DNA from 4 places in the Paenibacillus sp. EKM212P genome. Region 3 is predicted to be linked to each of the others. Evidence: riboswitches for the same ligand, from Rfam matches in the RefSeq annotation. Region 3 holds a riboswitch; each other region holds the start of a gene.
The links. Region 3 has a riboswitch for cyclic di-AMP ahead of G9G54_RS23325 (C40 family peptidase). Riboswitches for the same ligand answer to the same signal wherever they lie in the genome.
Positions count from the first base shown of each region.

Region 1: linked by a shared signal. The riboswitch ahead of G9G54_RS06950 (3D domain-containing protein) and the one ahead of G9G54_RS23325 (C40 family peptidase) in region 3 are both predicted to bind cyclic di-AMP.
Region 2: linked by a shared signal. The riboswitch ahead of G9G54_RS18135 (TrkH family potassium uptake protein) and the one ahead of G9G54_RS23325 (C40 family peptidase) in region 3 are both predicted to bind cyclic di-AMP.
Region 4: linked by a shared signal. The riboswitch ahead of G9G54_RS22930 (3D domain-containing protein) and the one ahead of G9G54_RS23325 (C40 family peptidase) in region 3 are both predicted to bind cyclic di-AMP.

Region 1 covers NZ_JAAMNR010000002.1:179,332-184,364, forward strand. The annotation lists gene G9G54_RS06940 (NADH:flavin oxidoreductase/NADH oxidase) at 1-504, opposite strand, end outside; gene G9G54_RS06945 (polysaccharide deacetylase family protein) at 811-1,617, shown strand; gene G9G54_RS06950 (3D domain-containing protein) at 1,815-2,483, opposite strand; cyclic di-AMP (ydaO/yuaA leader) riboswitch at 2,490-2,658, opposite strand; gene G9G54_RS06955 (amino acid ABC transporter ATP-binding protein) at 2,893-3,615, opposite strand; gene G9G54_RS06960 (ABC transporter substrate-binding protein/permease) at 3,602-5,033, opposite strand, start outside.
Region 2 covers NZ_JAAMNR010000006.1:107,248-112,280, forward strand. The annotation lists gene uvrC (excinuclease ABC subunit UvrC) at 1-381, shown strand, start outside; gene G9G54_RS18130 (CPBP family intramembrane glutamic endopeptidase) at 350-2,080, opposite strand; cyclic di-AMP (ydaO/yuaA leader) riboswitch at 2,342-2,495, shown strand; gene G9G54_RS18135 (TrkH family potassium uptake protein) at 2,906-4,246, shown strand; gene G9G54_RS18140 (potassium channel family protein) at 4,440-5,033, shown strand, end outside.
Region 3 covers NZ_JAAMNR010000012.1:18,271-23,303, reverse strand. The annotation lists gene G9G54_RS23335 (M1 family metallopeptidase) at 1-1,709, shown strand, start outside; gene G9G54_RS23330 (hypothetical protein) at 1,721-2,548, shown strand; cyclic di-AMP (ydaO/yuaA leader) riboswitch at 2,825-2,962, shown strand; gene G9G54_RS23325 (C40 family peptidase) at 2,968-3,468, shown strand; gene G9G54_RS23320 (GNAT family N-acetyltransferase) at 3,774-4,280, shown strand; gene G9G54_RS23315 (4a-hydroxytetrahydrobiopterin dehydratase) at 4,359-4,658, opposite strand; gene G9G54_RS23310 (hypothetical protein) at 4,776-5,033, opposite strand, start outside.
Region 4 covers NZ_JAAMNR010000011.1:10,866-15,898, reverse strand. The annotation lists gene rsmA (16S rRNA (adenine(1518)-N(6)/adenine(1519)-N(6))-dimethyltransferase RsmA) at 1-534, opposite strand, end outside; gene rnmV (ribonuclease M5) at 542-1,087, opposite strand; gene G9G54_RS22930 (3D domain-containing protein) at 1,234-2,382, opposite strand; cyclic di-AMP (ydaO/yuaA leader) riboswitch at 2,654-2,936, opposite strand; gene G9G54_RS22925 (TatD family hydrolase) at 3,138-3,908, opposite strand; gene G9G54_RS22920 (HD domain-containing protein) at 3,951-5,033, opposite strand, start outside.

The sequences.
Region 1 (5,033 bases), on a different contig from region 3:
ATAGCCGTGAGCGCCATGTATCTCAACCGTATCAAAACCGGCTTCCACCGCGCGGCGCGCGCCTTCTTTGTATGCCTGAACCAGTTCCCTGACTTCAGCTGTCTTTAAGGCGTGCGGCTTTTTAAAGCGTTCGCTAAAAGGAATCGTGGACGGACCCACAGGTTGCTCAGCATCTTCAGCCTTGCGTCCAGCGTGGCCTAGTTGAATACCAATCTTGGCACCATACTTGTGGACTTCCTCTACAATCTTACGATATGCAGGAATATGTTCGTCACTCCAAATACCCAAATCACGATCCGTAATACGTCCATCTGGATGGACCGCTGTCATTTCCACAATAATAAGTCCAGTGCCTCCTACTGCCCGGCTCACATAATGGACATGATGCCAATCCGTTGGATTTCCGTCCTTGGCCTCCACGCTGTATTGGCACATCGGGGGCATGACAATCCGATTTTTTAAAGAAAGCCCCTTTAATTGATAAGGAGTAAACAAGTCGGTCACTTTTATCCATCCTTCCTTCAATTCCATGTCTGTATAATTATGAATTGCATCCCCATTATACACCAGCTGTCACAGTATACCGAATTCGTTGTAAGGCTAAAACTTGCGAAAATGCTCCTGTTTTCGGTCATGTTTAAGAGAATATTTACGTTTAGCTCCATCATCTTCATTGATAATCGTTTCATCGTGGGCTTCTTTCCAGTCGTTTATGAGCCGAACTTGGTTACCAGCATATTTTTAATAAGACAGGTACATAATAGTCGAGAGCACCACTAGGTACCACTGCACGGAAAGGGGGGGATACATATGCCGTACAGGGGAGTGTTGCCATGCTTGGCACTGTTACTAGCATTCTCAAGTTTACCCGTTCACGCGGATGCGCCTCCCAACACCGGAACGACCCATCCCAAGGAAGCAGCTGTTGCTTCTTCTGTACATCAGAGCACAGATCGAGCAACTCCTACATTAGCAATGCTGCGAAAAAAACATGCGGACATTTTTAAAATGTGCGGCCCACACACCCGCCAAATTGCCCTAACCTTTGATGATGTGCCCGATTCTAGGTATACGCCGCAGGTTTTGGACGTATTACACGCCAATGGCATCAAAGCCACCTTTTTCATCGTCGGTCACCGTGCGGAAAAGCATCCGGGGATCATACGCCGTATTATCCGTGAAGGCCATGCTATAGGAAACCATTCCTATACTCATCCGGATTTTAGGAAGGCCACACCAGAACGCTTTCGCAACCAGATTACAAAAACAGAACGTATTTTACAAGCCAGCGCAGGTTTTCGCCCCAAGTTGATTCGTCCACCCTACGGTGAAATCACGGAGCCTCAAATCCAATGGGCACGTCGTCATGGCTATATGATTGTCAATTGGAATGTAGACTCTCTCGATTGGAAGGGATTAAGTAAAACACAAATTCAACGCAATGTGATCCCAGCTACCGGGCCTGGCTCTATTATTTTAATGCACGCAGGTGGAGGTCAAAGTTCCAACTTGCAAGGAACTGTCCAAGCTCTGCCGGGTCTAATTCACTCTCTAAAAGCTAAGGGCTACAAATTTGTGACAGTCCCCCAGCTACTCCACACATCGGAACGGAAATAACCATATGTTTATGATTGAGCTACAGCTAAAGCAACGTAAAAAAGCTGTCTTACCAGCAGAAGTTTTCTGCTCGTCAAGACAGCCTTTTTTATGGATAAGACCTGATAAGAGTCCGACCTAGTTATATGCGGTAGGATACAGGCATTAAGTTTACATAATATATATTATGTTTAATTAAACCGTATATACGTACAATGCTATTTATCAATAACGTACAGCTTCACATTTTGGAATCCAAAGTCGTTCACAAATGATTTGTTGCCAGGAATAAAGATATCAATCCGCTTTCCTGTAATGGCGCTGCCCTGATCGCGAGCGACAGCTACAAAAGAATGATCCGGCAAACCTGGGTGGGAATAGCCTGTAACCAGCACTTTCGTGCCCATCGGAATGACGTTCGGGTCTACCGCAATTGTACCTAGTTTAAGCGGATTGCCGTAGTAGTCCACTGCTCCCCATTTACCATTCTCGTCGGCTGCGGCAGAATACGCTGAAGCCTTAACGTCAACTATTTTGCTATAGTTGAATGTTTTGCCCCACGCTTCAATCGTTGGCCCCTCATTCGCTGGTGCTTTCTCCGTAAGAAGCTGCGGCTTCGAATCCGAAGCTGCCTTCACACTTTTTTCGCCAGGCACCTTAATTTGCAGACCTGCATATATATTGTTGGAAGCAATGTTTGGGTTCGCCTTCGTTAGCTCGTCTACCGATACTCCATAACGTTGAGCAAGCAAAAAAAAGGTATCGCCCTCTTTGGCAGTGTGAAGCGAAGCAGCATCCGCTACTCCAGCTGTCTGTGCCAGCCCTGCAATAGCTGCGGCAAGCACCGCAAATTTCATCGTTTTACCAATATGTTTTAGATGTTTCAAAGATATGTACCTCCTCTGTTATGCCTGCGAAGTTAGCTGTCGGATTCGGACTCAGGAGAAGCCCTATGCTTGTGCAATTCACCCCTAGGCATATTCCACATCGTCTTATGACGTATCGGAATGACTGCCGTTGTTACGTCCCCCGCACTTCCCATAGTTTGGGCCCAGCTTCAGCGGTTGTCATAACCACATGCTGTCCCGGTAAGTTTTGGCTTACTGCATAATATCACAATTTTGTAACCTTATCCGCATGAAAATGTTGGGAACCTTGAACATCATACTACACTCATTACAATTTTGTCATCAAGAAATCGATATTTGTTACGAAAGTATGGGGAAATGGTGACAAAAAGAAAAAAAGCCCTCCGTTAAACGGAGGGCTTTTTTTATAGATTATATCAGCACTTCCTTACAATACTTTGGCAAGAAAATCACGGGTGCGATCATGGCTTGGAGTGCCAAATACCTGCTCTGGTGTACCTTGCTCTACAATTTGACCGTTATCCATAAAGATAATTCGATCACCCACCTCGCGGGCAAAACCCATTTCATGCGTCACGATTACCATTGTCATGCCGCCTTCGGCGAGCTTCTTCATTACATCCAGAACCTCTCCAACCATTTCAGGGTCCAATGCAGAAGTCGGCTCATCGAACAGCATTACATGCGGCTGCATGGCCAAAGCACGCGCAATCGCAATACGTTGCTTCTGTCCTCCGGATAGCTGGTTCGGATAGGTATTCTTCTTATCCTCAAGCCCTACGGTACGCAAGAGTTCTAGCGAAATTTTTTCCGCTTCCTTCCCTGACTGTCTTCTAACCTGCATTGGTGCAAGCGTCAGGTTCTGCAACACTGTTTTATGCGGGAACAGATTAAAATGCTGGAACACCATCCCCATCTTCTCCCGGGTTACATTAATATTATGGCCACGAGCTGTAATCGGCTCGCCCTCAAATAAAATCTCCCCGTCTGTAGGTTGTTCCAACAGATTCATACAACGCAAAAACGTACTCTTCCCCGAACCACTGGGGCCGATGATGACGACGACTTCACCTTTTGCGATATCTATATCAATGCCTTTTAAAATCTCATTCTTACCGAACGATTTACGCAGTTGTTTAACGGTGATCACTGGCTCTCAACTTCCTTTCCCATAAACCCAGCAGCTTAGACAAGCTGAATGTCATTACAAAATAAATAGCGGCTGCGATTACGAACGGACTTAATCCTTCGTAGGTGATGTTCTTAATGACCTGGGCCTGATACATAATATCCACCATCCCAATGGTCGAAATAATGGAGGATTCTTTAATGATCGTAATAAACTCATTACCGATAGCAGGCAAAATAGATTTAAACGCTTGCGGCAAAATGACATGACGCATAGCTTTACCGCGTCCCATACCCAACGAACGGGCAGCCTCCATCTGTCCACGGTCTACTGCCTGGATACCTGCCCGGAAAATTTCAGCCAGATATGCTGAACTATTCAGAGACAATGTGATTATACCAGACTGGAGTGGGGTAAAATTGACACCCAGCGTCAAAGCAACTCCGTAGTGAATGATCATAAGTTGTACCAGCATAGGTGTGCCACGTAGGATCTCCACATAAGTGGTACCTAACCACTCAATGATGCGTATACCACTCATCCGCAGCAAGGATACGATCAGACCAATGATAAATCCAAACAGTACTCCGAGTGCAGACAGCAACAGAGTGTAGCCGATACCCGTAGCGTAAAAACTGCGGTATTTCCAAAAAATATCTACGATGTTATTAGAAGAAACCTGTCGATCTGCAGAGAGCGCGCTCGCTTCTGTGGAAAACTTCTCAATCGACCCGTCCGCTTTCAGGCGAGCCAACGTTTTATTTACAGAGGCAAGCAATTCTGCGTTCCCCTTGCGTATACCTACAGCTGTTTCTGCTCCGGCATCCTCAGGCACGGCCTTGGCAAGTGTTACGGTACCATCTAACGTGTATCCTTTAGCAACCGTATCTTCGATCACAACAGCGTTGATACGCTGGGTCCGCAGCTGGAGTACCAGATCAGATATTTTGTCCAGTGAGGTTACAGTGGCATTGGGTACTTTTTGAGCAATTTCTTCCTGAATACTCCCTTTTTGTGCCCCAATCTTCTCGCCTTTCAAAGTATCCATCGTAGGATATTTGTCTTTATCCTCTGGGCGTACCATAATGACTTGCTTGGAGCGATAATATACATCTGAAAAATCAATGCTCTTTCTCCGCTCATCCGTCGGTGTCATACCGGACAGTACCAAGTCTACACGACCACTTTGCAAAGCAGGCAGCAAAGAGTCAAAACTCATGTCCTCAGGGACCATCTCCGCATCCAAATCTTTGGCGATTTCCTTGGCGATATCCACATCGAACCCAACAATGGTATCCTTACCGTTAATGACTTTATGAAACTCATACGGCGGAAAGTCGGCACTCATGCCCACTACAAGTTTTTTCTGTGGCTTTGCTTCCGTTCCGTATGCAGTGAGCATGGGAAGACCAGTCAACAGCAAGATAACCGCCGACAAA
Region 2 (5,033 bases), on a different contig from region 3:
AATGAGCTGGGTTTGTTCATTCCTGTGTGTGGGCTGGTGAAGGATGCCAAACATAGAACTTCCCAACTATTAGTGGGAGAGTCCTCTGAGGCCGTGACACTTGCACGCAATAGCGAAGAATTTTATCTGCTGCAACGGATTCAGGACGAGGTTCACCGTTTTGCCATCACGTTCCACCGCGAGCAACGCGGCAAATCTATGGTAACTTCCCGGCTGGACTCTATTCCAGGCATCGGCGAGAAACGGCGTAAGTTACTGCTTAAGCATTTTGGATCGCTCAAAAAAATAAGAGAGGCCAGTGTCGAAGACTTCCGGCCTCTCTCTATTGGGGATAAGCTTGCGCGTCAGATTATAGCTGCCCTTCGGGAGGAGGAGTCGTAGAATACGGCTCCTCTTTTTTTATAGGTTCAAACATAATTCGATTTGGCTTTTTAGGACTAAACCAATAAATGATGTAACCCACGATGGCTGGAAGTAAGATCCAGAATAGACCAGCGCTCACATTCACAGTGTCTCCCAGGCTCATCACACTAAGTCCCATTAAAATGCTGTCAAAAATAACGTGGCTGAACATGGCGGCAATAAAGCCGTAACGCAGGAACACAAAACTGAACAGCAAACCAAGAAAAGTCAGCTCAATAGGTCTGGAAATCACCGGATAGATTGGATAAAGTGTATGTCCCAGTGCCCAAATCAGCGTGGTGATCAGACACGCAACAAAAGTATTTTTCACTATTTTTTTGACCATCGGAATACCAAACAGACGGTAGACAGTCTCTTCTCCAATACCTGCCATCCAGGCCATAATCGGCAGTAGCCATGGATAAGCCATATTGTAAGGGGATTGCGTGGCATCTGTGGTGGAGAATGTATTAAATGTGCGCTCCAGTATAAAGAACAAAATGGATTGTACCCCGAGTAAAATAAAGGCCCACAAGTAGCCAACATACATACTGCGAAGCACATACAGCCCGTAGCCCGGCTCTTTTGCACGTGGCCATGCATTCAGTCCAACCTGACGCATAAGCCCGTCACCGCCGACCAAGGAGAAGTAGAGCGCTACAGCCATGACGAAGGTAACACCAATCTGGAAAACCATAAGAAATATAAGCATGCCCTTACCGCCTGCTTCTGCTTGCAATAAAGGCAGCATGTTCATGGTCCCAGCTATACTAGCAATAAAGTATACAACGGATAGAACAATGCCGCGTACAAATGAAGTATGTCGTCGGGTGAGTGACGCATACACAATGGCAAGTACACCCAGTACAAAGCTAAATAGGGCATAACCCGCATAGGTCATCCAATTCGCCCAAAATGTTTGCTTTTCGATATAATCGGTATAGGACGACGGGGCCGAAAAGCTTTGAGTGAAGGAGCGAACATCACCGTCTTCAAAAGTAAAAGCCAGTGTAAGTACCGAGGCGCCGATTTTTTTATCGTCTACGGTATACTTTAATCCGCCTTCTTGTTCAGTGGTCGCAAGCTTCAAATCCGACGGCTTAAAGCCAAAGCGCTTGACCCATACTGCGGCCGCCTGCTCCTTGGCTTCGAGGGTCATGCCGTCCTCAGCCACACGTACAAGCCTGTTACGTGCTTGTTCATCCGTAGAAATATCAGCCTGTGTGTAATTGGTGCTGGAGGTGATTCGTTTAAAGCTAACGACCTTGCCAGTGGATAAATCCACATGAATTTGCAGCTTACTCTTCGCTGAGGATTCAGGCAGATCGACCCGAAAGGTTTCGTAAGGGTAACTCTTTTTCCATGTACGGTCGTACTGTTGAAGCAGTTTTTCTCTAGATAAATAACCGTACAAATCTGTTTCGGCCTGATAGGTCACGACGGGCTCCTCAGGCTGTGATTCAGTATAGCCCAGCTCGGAGCGGGCGAAGTCCAATGCGTGTATGACCGCTTCTTGTTTGCTGATGACCTTTGCGTTCATTACTGATTCTGGACTCGGATTGCTAAGCGAGGGAATAAGCAATTGAAAGATAAAAAAGCAAATCAGGCCAATCCCGCCCAGCAAGCCTAATTTTTTGAAGTTGGCCGTGAGCACGACCGGTTTCCCGATAGGATTCATGAGTTTCCTCCTTAATCTGTAAATAAGAACATCCATTAAAGATATCATACTGCACAGGTTCCCGCCAACAGACTAGCGATATTCATGAAAATAGAGTGAAAGCACTTTAAAGTTCCAATAAAATTAGATAAGCTGCGATTAAACGATGCCCATTCGCAAAATAAAGCCAATTTCACGTTTTTTCGGCGAAATCGGTTTTGTGATCTGGATATAGAAGGATTATAATCTTGAGGCAATGCCTATAAAATACATAGGTAATGATATACAGTTGAGCCGAATTTCTATGGGAAAACGGGGGAACCATGTTACTGGGGTGAATTTTACAGCCGATCACTGGTGGATCGGAAGTGTAAATAGGGCATACTGTGCTGCCCGAATCCGTCAGCTAACCTCGTAGGCTATGAGCAGGAACCAAGTCAGGCACTCGGTTTTCCGGTGTCTTTTTTTGTGCGTATAAAAGTGTTTGGATTGGTTAGACCGCTGCGGGTGCAGATTATTCTTCCGATTGCTGTTATCCCCGGATTTTTTGATTGTATACCCCCTTTAATGGTTAAAATCCGGAGATAAAGGCAAACGCTTCGCTTCTTCAGAACAATTCTGCCCCCTTCGCTACTGCGCGCCATTAGCACAGGGGGATCGAATAGTGCTTGACATGCATTCTTCCTGTATTCAGGGAATGCTAATTATAGTTACTTAAGGTTTGGAAAAATCAAAAAATTCAGGGGCAACGACGATCGGAAGATCAAATGGAACGCGTAGCGAGCTTACACCGTATTAAATCACTGTTTTTATAGTTTTAAGGATTAGGAGAGAAGTGATGAATAGATGAATCCCAATGCAAGCTGGCTTCGGCTTTCTCCACCGCAGATATTCGTTGCGGGCTTTGCCATTATCATTCTTATAGGTAGTTTATTGTTAATGCTGCCGATCTCCAATACAACAGGAAAGCCACTTGCGTTTATAGACGCTTTGTTTACTGCCGCCTCTGCGACCTGTGTAACCGGGCTTGTCGTAAAGGATACCGGGCTCTTTTTTACCACTTTTGGTCAAGTTGTCATCGTTGCGCTGATCCAGATCGGCGGTCTTGGCTTTATGACCATGGCTACCTTGATTGCACTGGTGTTCAAGCGTCGGATTTCCTTGCGGGAGCGTCTCATTTTGCAGGAAGCGATGAATCAGACTTCTGTAGAGGGAATTGTCGGGTTAATCCGTAAGGTATTACTGTACTCACTAGTTATTGAAGGCGTATGCGCTACGATATTCTCGGTTCGCTGGTCCTTTGATATGCCTGTAGGCAGGGCGATTTATTTTGGAATCTGGCATGCCATCTCCATGTTTAACAATGCTGGTTTTGATTTATTCGGTGAATTTCGCAGCTTGACAGGTTATGTATATGATCCGATTGTTAATTTTACCGCAATGTTTCTAATTATTTCTGGCGGCATTGGTTTTGTAGTGATGTCAGACCTGGCAGAATATCGCAAGCGCAAGAGACTGTCCTTGCATACCAAGGTGGTACTCAGCATGACGGGCGCTATGATTGTAGTCGGCACGCTCGTGATTTTTGTATTTGAGTTTACGAATCCAAAGACTCTTGGCTCGCTTGATTGGGGTGGTAAGCTACTGGGATCTTTATTCCAGTCCGTTACTCCCCGTACCGCAGGTGCCAATACGCTGGACATCGCAGGCTTGCGGCAGGCTACGCAGTTTTTTATCATCATACTCATGTTTATTGGAGCTTCCCCTGGCTCCACTGGAGGCGGGATTAAGACCACAACATTCGCCCTGCTCATTGGAGCAGTGATTTCGATGCTGCGGGGGCGGGAAGATATTGTACTGTTCAAGTACCGACTTGCGCAGGGACGAATTTACAAGGCTTTGACCATTACACTGCTGGGGTTGCTGTTCGTGATCGGGGTGACCATGATTTTGTCGGCAACCGAAGATCATCATTTTCTGATGATCTTGTTTGAGACGGTGTCTGCGTTTGGTACGGTGGGGCTGTCGATGGGGCTTACACCTGATTTGACAGTCATAGGCAAGCTGGTGATTACCCTGACGATGTTTGCAGGTAGACTGGGGCCACTCACGCTAGCTTATGCACTGGGGCCGAAAAAGGGTAAAGAATTATATCGTCATCCGGAAGGCAAAATGATTATAGGATGAATCATTTCATAATACATTTCGTTGGTTTAATCATTTCAGGATTTTGCAAAATTCGATACCAGTCGCTCCGAAGTCAAGATATAGACGAACTAAACCATTTCGATCTATATCTTCTTCATTGGAAGTCGCTTATGGGATTTTTGCAAAATCCTCATTTATGAAATTGATTCAGATAAGGAGTTTTCGAGTAGATATGAAAACGCAGCAGTTTGTAGTTATTGGCTTGGGGCGGTTTGGCTCAAGCCTGGCTTTGCAATTGGTGGATATGGGGTGCGAGGTGCTAGGCATTGACCGGAATGAGGATGTTGTGGACAGTATGAGTGAGATGTTGACACATACTGTCGTGGCGGACGCTACCGATGAAGACTCGTTGCGATCACTGGGCATCCGTAATTTCGATTGTGGCATTGTTGCTATTGGTGATGACATTCAGGTAAGCATCCTCACCGCCATTTTGCTCAAGGAGCTGGGTGTGAAAAAAGTTGTAGCCAAAGCCATATCTGTGCTGCACGGGCGTGCGTTAGAAAAGCTCGGTGTGGACCGGATTATTTATCCAGAACGGGATATGGGTATCCGGGTGGCTCACCAGCTAGTCACGCCTAATTTGCTCGATTATTTGGAGTTGTCTAAGGAATACAGTATTGTGGAACTCAATGTACCTGCATGTCTGAATGGCAAAACGCTAGCTGAGCTAAATGCCCGTACTCGCTTTGGTTGTAGCGTCGTGGCGCTTCATACGGCGAACGGTATCCTGATCGCACCGACGGCTATGGATCGGCTAAAAGCA
Region 3 (5,033 bases):
AGACACTGACCTGGAAGCATCCGGGCAAGAAAACCGTGAATGATCTGTATCTTCATCTATACCCGAATGCTTTCTCTTCCATGGAAACTACCTTTATGAAGGAATCCGGTGGAAAGCTGCGCGGAGATACCATGCCCAAAGACGGCTTTGGCTCCATGACGCTGACTGAACTAAAAACAGAAGACGGTTTATCTCTCATGCACCGCATCCAATATGTGCAGCCAGATGACGGTAACGCAGGCGACCGTTCGCTCGTGAAGGTGCGTCTACCCAAGCCGGTACGAGGTGGCGAAGAAATCACATTATATATGAAGTTTGAGGTAAAACTGCCCGCCATCTTCGCTCGTATGGGTGCGACAGATGATTTTGTAATGGCAGGACAGTGGTTCCCGAAGCTCAGCGTCTACGAGACTGCAGGACAACGTGGACGCGCCGAGGAGGGCTGGAACCTCCACCAGTATCATGGTAACTCCGAGTTTTATGCCGATTTTGGAATTTACAGCGTACGGATTCGGGTGCCTGAAACTCATATCGTAGCAGCGACCGGATTTCCCACCCGTGGTGCCGTCCGACAGAACGGCCAAAAAATATATCAATTTTATGCCGATGATGTACACGATTTTGCCTGGTCCGCTTCACCCAACTTTGTAACCGTAGAAGAACCCTTTTCTTCTGCTGAAGTCCCTGGTGTCAAAATCAAGCTCTACCTTGACCCGTCGCACAAGGAGCTCAAAGGGCGCTATATGAGCGCAGCGAAGGCCGCCCTTTCGTACTACAGCAAATGGTACGGGCCTTATCCATATTCCACCCTATCCATCGTGGTTCCACCCAAATCAGGCAATGGAGCCGGCGGTATGGAGTATCCGACACTCATCACGGCCGCTGCTGCGGGTAATCTGAATCCTGGCTATAGTCTGGAACGGACATTAGTTCATGAGATTGGACATCAATATTTCTACGGAATGGTAGCCAATAATGAATTTGAGGAGCCGTGGCTGGATGAAGGCTTCACCTCCTATGCAGAGGAGCGGCTTATGGAGCAAGAATATGGGCTTACCCCCAACCTGCCATTACAATCGGGACAGGTAGCCTCCCCACAGCCGCTAAACCGTGAGTCATGGAAGTACGGCTCAGCTGCTGAGTACGCGCAAAATGCCTACTCTCGAGGCAAGCTGGTCCTACGGGGCATTGAACGTCAGGTGGGTATGAAAAAAATGGATCGCATTATGCGGACCTACGTCCAGACGTACCGATTTAAGCATCCGTCCTCAATGGATTTTCAACGTATCGTGGAGAGAGTCACCGGACGCTCATGGAGCCACTATTTTGAACAGTATGTATATGACGGCCAGATGGCGGACTTTTCAGTGGATCACATCACAAACCACAAGCTGGAGAATGGATATGAAGCAGTCGTGACGGTCAGCAAAAAAGGGGCGGATTATCCCAAGATCCCTGTCCAATTTACCTTCAAGGATGGTACCACGATATTCAAGGCTTGGGACGGCGCGGGCAAAAGCACAACTTTTCGGATCAAAAGTACTTCTCCCGTTTCCTATGTAACCCTTGATCCCTTATATACCATTGCACTGGAGAACAAGCATATTAACAATAGCCTAAAAGCCGAATTGGACGAAAAGCAACAAACCCGTTGGAGTGTAAGTGTAACCAAGCTGTTGGAGACACTGCTTGGAAGTCTGTCATGGTGAGGTGTCTATAGATGCGGACTGTTATAAAAGAGGGCTGGGCGCTGGTGCGCATACGATTCTATATCGTTATCATTTTATTTCTGTATCGACTACTGTGGGGGGTGTTTATCTATCGGCTGGTGCAGTCTGCCGTTATCCCGCTATTGCTCCGTTATCCTGATCAGGGTCAAAACGAGCTGGGACAGACCTTATTTTGGATGGAGAGTCAGATTGCTCTGATGGACAGCCGGGAAGTACATGTGTATTTGTGGATACTACTAGGGGCGACTGTACTACGCATACTGATCACTCCCTTCATTAGAGCCGGAATATATCAAAGTCTGCATACCGATGCGACTGAACCGCAAAGCCTGTCCTTTTTCAAGGGTATGAAACGCCATGGCATGTCGTCGCTGTTGTATTACACCATCGAGTTGGAACTGCTGCTGCTTCCCGCCTTTTGGGTAGTACCGAGACTCTACCCTATTGTAGCAGGAGCACTTCAATCTTCCTCTTATCTGCTGCATTTATTGCCCTATGTCATTGGATGGATGGCATACGGATGGTTCATTCGGCAGTGCATCCTGTATATGCAACTGGGTACTGTCGGTGGTCACGCCATACTATCGTCCCTGCTCGCCTTCTTTCGCCAGCTCCTCCCAGCTGTCGGTATATCCCTTTTGCTCGGTGCTTGTGTGCTGCTGGTCTTCGGTCTATTTGGCACCGTGGCGATGATTTGGACTGGCATGCTGGCGCTCATTCTCCAGCAATCGTATCATTTTGTTACTAGTCTGGTCAGGCTGTGGCATATCAGTTCGCAGTACAGACTATGGCATACCGATATCTCTAGTAGAAGCTAAGCCCTGCCTTTATGTTTTTTACTTCATTTCCGTCTGTCGAAAAACCTTGATTCATACTCGAGCAAACGACACATAACTGAATACTGTTAACAAGATCTGTTCCTGGGACATTAGGAGCAGATTTTTTTTGTAACTTTTTGCAATGAAACATTTGCCAAAGCCAGCCGTCTTTGTTACAATAATCGCAGTGAACTGATAGTAACAACTTTGTAATCTTTATTGTAACCTTTATCTTAAAAATAACGTTTCTGTGAATACTGCTCTCCAAGGTGCACATCTTAAGTTAAGCCTAATTCCTGGCACCTAGGAAGCGGGGGAACCAGTTTGGGTGAATTGATCTCGCAACAGAGTGGTCATAGGGGAACCTTCTACCGAATCCTTAAGCTAACCTCGCAGGCATTGGAAGGGGTATATTTTTTTTGAAGAAGAAGCTAACGATCGCAGCTATGGGTCTTGCCATTGCCTTTACATCTTTTACATTCGGTGGCGGCAGTGCATATGCAGACTCTAAGATGGACCAGGTCATCCAAGATGCCAAAGGAACGAACTACAGAAGCGGAGGCACTACACTCGAGGGATTCGATTGCTCCGGCTTCACAATGTACGTATACAACAAACTGGGAATTAAACTTCCGCATCAATCTGGATCACAATTCAAAATGGGATCTTCTGTATCCCGCGATGAAATGAGACCTGGGGACCTGGTGTTCTTCAACACCACAGGAAGAGGCATTTCCCATGTAGGTATCTTCGTAGGTGAAGGGAAATTTGCCCACTCCTCGACTTCACGTGGTGTAGTAGTTAGCTCACTGAACGAAAATTATTACGCTAACCGCTATGTCGGTGCAAAAAGAATTATGAGCACAGACGCTTACCATTCTGTAGCTTCAGACATTCCTGATGACGATAACGTAGAATAACTAACGCACAGCAAGCTAACCCTAGCCGCAATTTGATTCTGGCCGGAATCGAATTGCGGTTTTTTATGTCCACAACATCAGCAATTATTATCTTTACTGACGAACTGAGACCTCAAAAGGTTTCAATTGTAGCGAACATCGTCGGTTTTACCGTCACCGCTGGGGGAGCATATGAGCAGTAATTCCTTCTTATTGAATGTATACCCGACTTAGGTATGAAATAAACACGCTTGCCATTCCTCTGCAACTTGTCTACAATCTGTTGTTAATGATTGAAGTACCTGTGTAAAAGGAGGATGGAACACATGCCGGCCTCAATATCCAACTATCGGATCGTACCGATGGACGAGCATCAAGCGGCTGCAATCTGTGAGTGGCACTATGATCCACCTTATAACATATACGGTTGGCTCCCCTGGGAACAAATGAAGGCGCTTGAAGTCGAATTTGGAAGTCCCACGCTTCGCCAAGAGCAATATGTTGCCGTACTGGATGAAGAGAACAAGCTAACAGGATTTGCTCAATATTTTCCTATGATCGGTGTGACCCGGCTAGGTCTTGGAATGCATCCTGACAGGTGCGGACATGGCAAAGGCTCTGATTTTGTCCGTGCCATTGCAGAGGAAGCTCAACGACGCAACCCGAAGAATGAAATTGATTTAGAGGTGCTCACTTGGAATGGGCGCGCTATCCGGGCCTACAAGGCGGCTGGATTTGAGCTTACAGATACCTATGAACGCCAGACTCCTGATGGCAAAAAACCATTTTATTGTATGGTATATCGTCCCGAGCACCCAACCCAGATTCTATGATAAAAGCGCCTTCGGCATACAACCACGATGTTGTATAGCGAAGGCGCTTTTATCATCATACGACAGATCATTACAAGCTCAATGACTGCTGCGCATTTTTTCAAAAGCTTCATTATATTGTTGGGCTTCCTTAATATCCACGGCCATAATACCGCCGTCGTCCCAAGAGGTCAAACGCAGAGTCACGGTCTTATAATCAATCGTAATAAATGGATGATGATTGAATGCTTCAGATATAGCGGCAACTTCATCCACGAATGCAATCCCTTTCATAAAACTGGAAAAATTATATTTTCGGACGATCCAACGTCCTTCCTCCAGTTCCCAGCCCTCCAGTTTCTCCAGATGTGCTTCAATCTCTTCTTGTGTAAAAGGCATGTTACGAACTCCTCCCCGTTTATACGGAAGCCTTTCGACCGCTTAAATACGGCCAAAACTACGATATATTGGTGTACATATTACCACGGCCCCGTTGATAAATCCATAAGACGGACCTCAAACCAAAGGGACTGACGTCAGCTCCTCGTCCCCAATAAGTACATAGATGCGATGCTGCTCCGGCTCATAGATCACAACGCTACTCCCTACAGTGATTGTGGGCTCTGTACCCAGTGCATAAAATAAGTCTTCTGCCAAAGCTTCATTGACTTCCTGACGTCCCGCCGGGTCCAGCCTGTCCCAATCTTCTGCTTCCATCTCAAAAAATTCATAGCTATCTGGGATGCGCCCCACAGCCTCTGTAAAATCGTTCAA
Region 4 (5,033 bases), on a different contig from region 3:
AATGCTCAGACTGCCGTAATCCTTCGTTCCAGGAGACGCAGCCATGCGCTCAGCCACTTCTTTTTGGATCATAACGACGATATTCTCCAGAGGGAGCTTGTCCTCCAGCAGCCTCATCAGAATCGGTGTGGTAACATAGTACGGCAGATTAGCCACGACACTTACTTTACTCACGTCTGCAAAATCGGCTGCGAACACCTCTCGCAAATCCAGCTTCAGCACGTCTCCATGACGTACCTTCACATGCTCGTAAGGGGCCAACACCTCTTCGAGAATTGGCAGCAGCCGCTGGTCAATCTCGACAGCGGTAACTGCCTTGGCCGATTGAGCCAGCTTCTCGGTCAAAGCGCCAATCCCAGGACCGATCTCAAGTGCACCCTTCGTCTCATCCAATCCAGCAGCATTTACAATCTTATTGAGAATATTTTGATCAATCAGGAAATTTTGTCCCAAACTCTTTTTGAACGAAAAACCGTGCCGTTGAATAATTTCCTTCGTACGCCGCGGTGTTGCTATATCTTGAATCCCTGTCATACGGACATCACAATCCTTCACTTTCAATTTGTGCCAGCGCCCCGGCAAATTCCTCGCGGCTGATCTGAAATACAGAGAGCCGTTTATGTAGCTGCTTTCCGTTACAATAACCAATACCCAGCACATTCCCTAAGGCCATACGGCGTGCAGCAGCATTGGGATGGGTGATGAGTCCAGCATCAATCAGGTCCGCCCACTCAATCAGCGGGTCGGCGCCTTCCACTGTCGTATGGACCCGTGCAAGAGCGTGTCTGATCGCTTCTGGTGAGGCATTCTCCACGCCAATATCTCCTTTACGCGTCGCTTCTGCCTCGGGTATAAAGGCCTGCTTGCAGCCGGGTACCTTGGAAGCGATAATCTTACGGATGCGCTCCCCTGCATGATCGGGATCGGTTAAAATGATGACCCCCCGCCGCTCCTGCGCCAATGCAATTTTACGCAGCGTCATTTTATTAATAGCGGAGCCGCCAGTTTCTATCGTATCCGCTTCAACAGCGCGGCGAATGGCCACCGTATCATCCCGGCCCTCTACCACGATCACTTCCTTGATCATTTGCGTTTCCCTCCACTGCTACACAGCAAGCTATATTTATCTTTCCCTGCTTTTGAAAACAAAATAAGAAGAGGATATCCTCTTCTTAGCATGGCATAACTATGTTGTTAATACTATCGCATTGCCCTCAACATACACAACCTGTTTTAGTTGATTTCAGGCTTTACCGGTCCGATAACATATACGGTTTTACCGTGCTTACGACCAAATTGGTTGGCTCGGCTCAAACTCTCATAATACACATCGATTTTGTGGCCTTTAATCGCGCCACCGGTATCCTCCGCACGACGGAAGCCCACCCCTTCGATATACACCCACCAGCCGATTGGAATTACACTCGGATCGACCGCGATGGTGCGTCCTTCCGTGACACGTGCGCCGGATGCAGTACGTGTACCGATACCTGGCTCCTGTGAGGAATACGCCGTCATGGAGACATTTTGTAAAACTTTGCTATATTTAAAATTTACGCCTGCTTTACGGACAGCACTGCCCGAACTAACCGTTGTTGCCTTAACCGCATCATTGGGACCGACGGAAGCAGCAAGAACGACCGGTTTTTTCTTCGTTCCTACCGCAATGACCTTATCCACACGGTTCTGTGCAACTTCCTTGTTAACCAGCTGTTTGGATACCAACTTTCCATCATGATATACCTTTTGAACGTGCTGGACGACCACACCCGATTTGCCGCTTTGAATGACCCGATTATCGCCTTTATAAAGACTCGGATCGGCCGTTTTGATGACCTGATAAGGCACCTGTTTTTTCTGTTCGACCTGCTGTTTCTTCACACGGACGATTTTTATGTCCATGTTAGACGAAACAGAGGCATCCAACGCAGGATAAACTTTATCCGTTGATGATAATTTATAGCCCGAGGTACGAATGGCACCTTCTACTGTATTTTCTGTTGTGTACAGCTTTTTCGTCTCATTGCCTGAAGATACTTTGACTTGATTGGCACGTTTAATGACTACGCGATCGCCATCCTGTATTGCTCCATTTAGCGGCATGGAAACTGTATCATGCGGCTGAAGTGAAATGGAATGCTCGCTCAGCAAATCTTGAAGCTTGGATTCCCGGGTTTCTACCGCAGACGCCTTGCCATCGATGACAAAAAAGACTTGTTTTTTAGATTGCGTGTACATCAGAATTGAAATCATAATCGTTAGCGCGATTAGAAAAATAGCAACCAAAGCAGCCTGGCGCACATTCTCTTGCTTCCAACGCAATACGTAAGACATGCTGGATGAGCGCGACTCATGGGTATCCTTTTTTTGGAAAATGCCCATTTCCTCCGTCCTCCTTACATAGCCCGCCGTCTGGAGTAAGACATAGTTGAGATTTGACGTGACTATAACAGATTTTCTACAAGACAAGCCCAAACTACGACTGTCCTGCACCATGTACCCGTCTTCGCGGCATGCTGTCCTCCCCTGTTTAACCACAGTATGATGACAGATTTTCTTTTATTCACAACAAAAAAAGCCAGAGAAAGAGACTAGAGAGCTCTTTCGTGGCTTCCGGCATGTGTGAATATGCGGGAAAACTCATGCACGAGATGGCTTCTCTCTTGTTACGCTTACGGGGTTAGCTGTCGGGTTCGGACGTAGAGAGTCGCCCTAGCTTGGGTCAACCGCTCATGGCGGTCGCCTTCACATTCACCCCAAAGACCCAGAAAGAAATCGAAATACGGCTCCTCCACCTGTTCAATCCCATCCGGGAAAAGAATTTAGGTCGAGCCGGCTGGCGGAAGAGACGTTCCCTTCTTGCACATACGCCGGACGTACTGTAAGCCATATCGGTTCCCCCGTTCCCTGTAAAAGGGACTCAGCGAGACTGGTTCATGAAATGACTTGTTGATGTTTACATTCAAACAACAATTCACTGAAAAGATGATATCCTGTTTCTATGCATGTTGTAAAGCAGGTTTCAAGTACATTTTTTAAAATATTCGGTTAAAATATTGTAATATTCTCGAGTTTCCTGCAACAAATTCATGATTAGCTTCGTCTATCTCTTTATTTTGATCGATTTCTTCACTTTTTCACTGAATGTCAAATCGTTCCAGGGCATTTCGGGTCGTTATTGACACTAATTCCTCCACTGTAATCCCTTTGATTTGGGCTGCAGCCTCTGCTACCAGTCTCACATGTGCAGACTCATTTCGCTTCCCACGAAACGGATGAGGCGTCAGATAGGGAGCATCAGTTTCAATGAGCAGACGGTCCAGCGGCACCTGTGCGAGCACCTCTTTTGGCTGCTTGGCATTTTTGAACGTTATTGGACCACCGAAGGAAAGGTGAAATCCCATATCCAGCACCATTTTGGCTGTCTCCCAGCTACCCGAAAAGGAGTGCATGACTCCACCAATCTCACTCGCTTTTTCCTCGCGCAAAATCTTAACAATATCTTCATGGGCATCCCGGTTATGAATAACAATAGGCATCTTGAGCTCACGAGCCAGACCAATTTGATTTCGAAACACCCGATGCTGCACATCCTTCGGTGATGTATCCCAATAATAATCCAGACCGATCTCTCCGATGGCTACAACCTTTTTATGACTGCATAACGATGCAATCCATTCTAGATCGCCCTCCTGCATTGTAATAGCATCCTGTGGGTGCCATCCAACTGCCGCATAAATAAAATCATACGTCTCGGCCAATTTCATGGTGGATGGAATGGTCTCACGATTAAATCCGATATTGATCATCCGCGTTACTCCTGATTCGACAGCACGTGCTATAACTTCTTCACGATCTTCGTCAAATTGTGGCGCATCCAAGTGAGTATGAGTGTCGAATAAATCCAAGGTTTACATCTCCTTTTTTTACTTACATTTCTATATAGTTGTCTATTCTTTGACAAAATAATTCCTTATTTCGGCAGGAAGCCTGTCTTTTACCGCGTTCAATTTATTCTGGGGAAAATACATATGATATTTCCCTCGGTGAATACCACTTATTGAGCGCACAATTTCCGAAACTTCGGATATTTCACTCACCTCGCCCTGACGTCCAAGCAGTAAAATCTGGTTGTCCGTCGAGCCACCCTGCCGAAACACATCATAAGGAAGATCTGTCGGAAAATCAATTTCAAAATCATATTCAGGGTGCAAACCAGCCTCTTTCAAAGCTTCTCGAATACTGTCAATGGTATCTGTATCCATATTTTCAATCTCTACATATTTATACAATCTACGGTCCATAAACCGGCTGCTCAAATCACTTAAAATCTCGTCCTTTTCTCGTTTCCACTGGCTAAATACGGTCTGGATTAATGACTCGTCGAGCATCAGATATTGCTCTACTGTAAGATCTCCTTTCAACAGATCCGGCAACGGGTCCAGCAGAAATCCAAACTCATATCCGTTTTTAAACAATTCCTTTGCTCGCTTGAAAATTTTACGTAAAAGGATTTCCGAGCTGCGTGTTACAGGATGAAAATAAATTTGCCAATACATCTGGTAGCGTGACATTAAATAATCTTCTACTGCATGCATACCTGATTCCTTCACAACAATTCTCCCATTATGAGGACGCAGCAGTCGTAAAATACGATCCAAATCAATCGTGCCATAGTTGACGCCTGTCGAGTGAGCATCCCGCAACAAATAATCCATACGATCGGCATCTAGCGGACTGGTTACCAGGTTGACAACAATCGGTTTATCATACGTTTTGGCTATAACCGCAGCCACCTTTTGTGGAAGCTTCTCGTCGACTTGCCGTAGCACGGCGTTGATCTTCGTGTCTCCCAGTACAATGCGGCATGTCCAATCCTCATGGTTCATATGAAAGGCTTCCTCAATTGAATGAGAAAATGGGCCATGCCCCACATCATGCAATAGAGCTGCACACAGAGCAACCAGCCTTTCCTCCTTCGGCCAATCCGGGAAATCTCCACGTTCAAATTGAGAAATAATACTTCTCGTAAT